Regions from separate parts of the Microbacterium sp. STF-2 genome, predicted to be linked through region 2. Evidence: riboswitches for the same ligand, from Rfam matches in the RefSeq annotation. Region 2 holds a riboswitch; the other holds the start of a gene.
The links. A riboswitch is a leader RNA that binds a small molecule or an ion and turns the genes downstream of it on or off. The one in region 2 is predicted to bind thiamine pyrophosphate.
Positions count from the first base shown of each region.

Region 1: it holds a riboswitch for thiamine pyrophosphate, as region 2 does, so the genes downstream of both, thiM (hydroxyethylthiazole kinase) here and MicroSTF_RS09760 (ECF transporter S component) in region 2, are expected to answer to the same signal.

Region 1 covers NZ_JARKMW010000002.1:16,423-18,618, reverse strand. The annotation lists gene MicroSTF_RS13770 (DUF402 domain-containing protein) at 1-25, shown strand, start outside; gene MicroSTF_RS13765 (NAD-dependent epimerase/dehydratase family protein) at 86-1,048, shown strand; TPP riboswitch at 1,055-1,149, shown strand; gene thiM (hydroxyethylthiazole kinase) at 1,140-1,988, shown strand; gene MicroSTF_RS13755 (bifunctional hydroxymethylpyrimidine kinase/phosphomethylpyrimidine kinase) at 1,985-2,196, shown strand, end outside.
Region 2 covers NZ_JARKMW010000001.1:2,017,033-2,019,228, reverse strand. The annotation lists gene MicroSTF_RS09765 (D-alanyl-D-alanine carboxypeptidase family protein) at 1-830, opposite strand, end outside; TPP riboswitch at 913-1,022, shown strand; gene MicroSTF_RS09760 (ECF transporter S component) at 1,015-1,671, shown strand; gene MicroSTF_RS09755 (ABC transporter ATP-binding protein) at 1,668-2,196, shown strand, end outside.

The sequences.
Region 1 (2,196 bases), on a different contig from region 2:
GAGCACGCCCACCGATCTGCTCTGAACCGATCTGCTGTGGGCGGAAGAGGTTCCGCAGAGATCCGCCACCTGATGACATGGAATCATGACCGATGTTCTGATCCTCGGCGGTACGGGCTGGCTCTCCGGGCGCATCGCCCGGAGGTGGGTCGACGAAGGCGCCGCGGTCACGTGTCTCGGCCGCGGTTCCCGTCCGGCCCCCGAGGGTGCCGTGCTCGTGCGCGGCGATCGTGAGGATGCCGACGTCTATGCCGATCTCTCGCGGCGGGACTGGGATCACGTCGTGGACGTCTCGTCCCACGCGGTGCAGGTCGAGAGGGCGGTCGATGCGCTCGGCGATCGGGCGGGGCGCTGGACCTACGTATCGTCCGTGTCGGTGTACTCCGATGACGAGACGGTCGGAGCAGATGAGTCGACGCCGCGACATCCGGCTGCGAGCCCGGGTGATGAGTACGACTACGGTGCGCAGAAGGCAGCAGCCGAAGATGCTGTCCTGCGCCTGGGGGAGCGCGGTTTCATCGTGCGCCCTGGGCTCATCGTGGGCGACGGCGACCCCAGCGACCGGTTCGGGTACTGGGCCGCGGCGTTCGCGCGAGCAGGCTCGGAAGCCGTGCTGCTGCCGCCGCTCGAGGGAAGGAGCACGCAGGTCATCGATGTCGACGATCTCGCGGCGTACATCGTCACGGCGACACGCAGCGGCGCGGTCAACGGCGTAGGCGATGAGCACCCCCTCGCCGATGTGCTGGGTGCGGTGCGCCTCGCGGTCGGTCACACCGGCTCCGTGTTCGTCGCGGACGAGGGATGGCTCCGTGCGCACGACGTCGAGTACTGGGCGGGGCCGCGGTCCCTGCCGCTGTGGCTGCCGACCGACATGAGTGGCTTCATGACCCGCTCGAATCGCGCATTCCACGCGAGCGGCGGGCGGCTTCGTCCGCTCACGGACACGATCGAGCGCGTCGTCGCCGACGAACGGTCACGAGGCGTCGACCGGGAGCGCCATGCCGGCCTCACACGGGCAGAGGAGAGGGCTCTGCTGAGCGATCGCTAGACTGCGAGCAGTGACACGGGGTGCCGCGATCCGCGGCTGAGAACAGACCCGTCGAACCTGATCTAGTTCGTACTAGCGAAGGGATGTCGCGATGAGCGATCTTCTGCGTCCTGAATCCACCCACGACCTCGCCGGTTCCGCCGCGACCCTCCTGGAGGTGCTGCGCGAGGCTCCGCCGTTGACGCACTGCATCACCAATGCGGTCGTGACGGGATTCACCGCCAACGTGCTGCTGGCACTGGGGGCCGCACCCGCGATGGTCGACATCGTCGACGAGGCGGGGATGTTCGCCGGGGTCGCTTCCGGGGTGCTGATCAACCTGGGGACTCCCACGCCCGAGCAGCGGGCGGCGAGTCTGGAGGCGGTCGCCGGAGCCGCGGCGAACGGTACGCCTTGGGTTCTCGACCCGGTAGCTATCGGTGCGCTTCCGGTGCGCACCGCCCTCGCCCACCGGCTCGCGCAGCACCGACCGACCGCTATCCGCGGCAACGCCTCCGAGATCCTCGCCCTCGCCGGGCTCAGCACGGGCGGACGTGGGGTGGATGCCACCGACACCACGGACTCCGCAGCCGATGCCGCCGCAACGCTCGCGCGGACCACGGGCGCGGTGGTCGCAGTGTCGGGGCCGATCGATCTCATCACCGACGGGGTGCGGATGCTGCGCCTCGCCAACGGCCACGAGCTGCTGACCCGTGTGACCGGAGGAGGATGCGCGCTCGGCGCGGTGATGGCGGCCTTCCTCGGTGCGGCCGAGGCGACGGATCACGATGCGCTGACCGCTGTGGCTTCCGCGAGCCTCGTCTACACGATCGCCGCCGAGCGGGCAGCGGCGACATCCGCGGGGCCGGGCAGCTTCGCCGTCGCCCTGCTGGATGCGCTCGCCGCGGTGGGCCCCGACGACATCAGAGCCGATGCACGCGTCGAAGGCGGCGTCCGGTGAACGCCGATCTCTCGCTCTACCTCGTCACGGACGCGGCGCTCTGCGGGGACAGGGGCGTCGTCGAGACGGTGCGCCGAGCGGTCGACGGTGGGGTGCGAATCGTCCAATTGCGCGATAAGGACGCGACCGACGCCGAGACGGTCGATCAGCTGATCGCGTTGTCGCGGGTGATCGACGGGCGGGCGCTGCTCGTCGTGAACGACCGGCT
Region 2 (2,196 bases):
TGGTATTCGGTCAGCACCCCGCCGATCGGCACATCGAGTGCGGACTGGTCGCTGCGCCGGTAGTCCCAGTACTTCACGCTGTCGGCCCGGGTGAACGAGAACTCGGGCCCCTGTTCGCCCACCGCCAGCGGCATACGGTCGAGCACCATCAGGCTGCTCACGACCTTGGTGATGCTCGCGATGCTCACCGCATCGGGGATCGAGGCCGCAGTGGTCATGCCGGAGATGCCGACGGCGCCCGCGCCCTCGGTGGGCCAGGTGACGGTGGCTGCGGCAGCGGGCGTCGTCGCGAACTCGACGGACTGCACTGTCGGAGGTACCTCGTGCAGCGGCCAGAGCAGCGTGGTGCCGGCATACGCGGCGACGAGGCCCACGAGCGTGGCCAGCGGAACGAGGATGCCGGGACGGGCGATGGCCGGGCGCAGGCGTGCCCCGCGGAGCAGGCCGTTCGTCCGCTCGGCTTCCGACGTCTCGTCGAGAGTCGCGGTGGCGGTGTGGTCGGCCACCGTCGCGGGGTCCACCCAGGTCAGAGCGGTGGCGGTGGTGGTCTCGTCCGCCCACTGGGGGGTGGTCGCGTCGAGCGCGGCGAGGGGATCGTCGGCGTCTCCCGCGGCAGTCTCACGCGGAACGAATGGCGGTTTCGTCAGAGCGGGCGTGGCCGGTTCCGGGGCGACCACCGATTCCGGTGCGAGCGCGCGCGTCGACGTCTGCTCGGCCGTGAGCACCGAACCGCCCGACGCGGCATCGACGGAGCCGGAGGGGGCGGTGGTCGCGGGGCCGTCGTCACGGACGACGCCCGTCGCCTCGTCGGCGGGATCTGTTGCGGTCACTCGTTCACGGTACCCAATCCCGGGCGGGTTCCGCGGCGCACAGCCTTGTCGCCACGCGGGTGTCGCCAGCGGGTAGGATCTTCAGCACAACCACGGGAGTCCGGCGAGCCGGGCTGAGAGGGAGCGAATCGCGCTTCGACCGTCGAACCTGATCTGGGTCATGCCAGCGCAGGGAGGAGTTCAGATGAGTACGCCTACGTCCACATCCGCACAGCAGGCATCCGCCGATGCGAACGGGCTGCACCGCCCATCGATCTGGCGCTGGCGCGTCGTCGACATCGTCGTCGCCGCTGTCCTCGGCGTCGCGATCGGTCTCGTGTTCTGGGGATGGAACACCATCGGATACGCGTGGTTCGGCGCGGCCGACGCCCTGACACCGGGCCTCGGTGGCATCGCCGTCGGCATCTGGCTGCTCGGCGGTGTCGTCGGCGGTCTCGTGATCCGCAAGCCGGGGGCCGCGCTCGTGGTCGAACTGGTCGCCGCGATCGTGTCGATGCTGATCGGCAACGTGTGGGGTGTCTCGACCGTGTTGTCGGGCATCGTGCAGGGCCTCGGTGCAGAGATCATCTTCGCCCTGTTCTTCTACCGTCGTTTCGGGATCGCAGTCGCTGCGCTCGCCGGCGTCGGAGCCGCCGTGGCCGCCTGGGTGTTCGAGCTGTTCTACGGCAGCTCGCCGAACATCCTGAAGTCGGTCGAGTTCAACACGATCTATCTGATCAGCGTGGTCGTCTCCGGGGCGATCCTGGCCGGCGTGGTCGGTTGGCTGCTCGTACGCGCCCTCGCCGTCACCGGCGCCCTCAACCGCTTCGCCGTCGGGCGAGAGCACGTGCGCGAGGTCTGAGCGTGACCTTCGCCTCCCCGGCCCGCGTGCAGGCTGCGGGCTGGGGCTGGCGGTACGCCGGTCGAAAGCGTCCCGCCGTCGCGGACGTCTCCTTCACGATCGAACCGGGCGAGCGGGTGCTCCTGCTCGGCGCCTCGGGTGCAGGGAAGTCGACGCTGCTCGCCGGCCTCGCCGGGGTCCTCGGCGATGACGACGAGGGGGAACGGACGGGGTCTTTGCGCATCGACGGTGCGGCCCCCGAGTCACGGCACGGTCAGGTCGGACTCGTCCTGCAGGACCCGGACGCCGGCATCGTGCTGTCGAAGGTCGGCGACGACGTCGCGTTCGGCTGCGAGAACCTGGGCGTCGCGGCGTCCGAGATCCCGGGTCGCGTCGCCGAGGCGCTCGACGCCGTCGGCCTCGATGTTCCGCTGCGACGCCCCACGAAGGCGCTCTCCGGCGGGCAGAAGCAGCGGCTGGTGCTGGCCGGTGTGCTCGCGATGCGACCGGGGCTGCTGCTGCTCGACGAGCCCACCGCGAACCTCG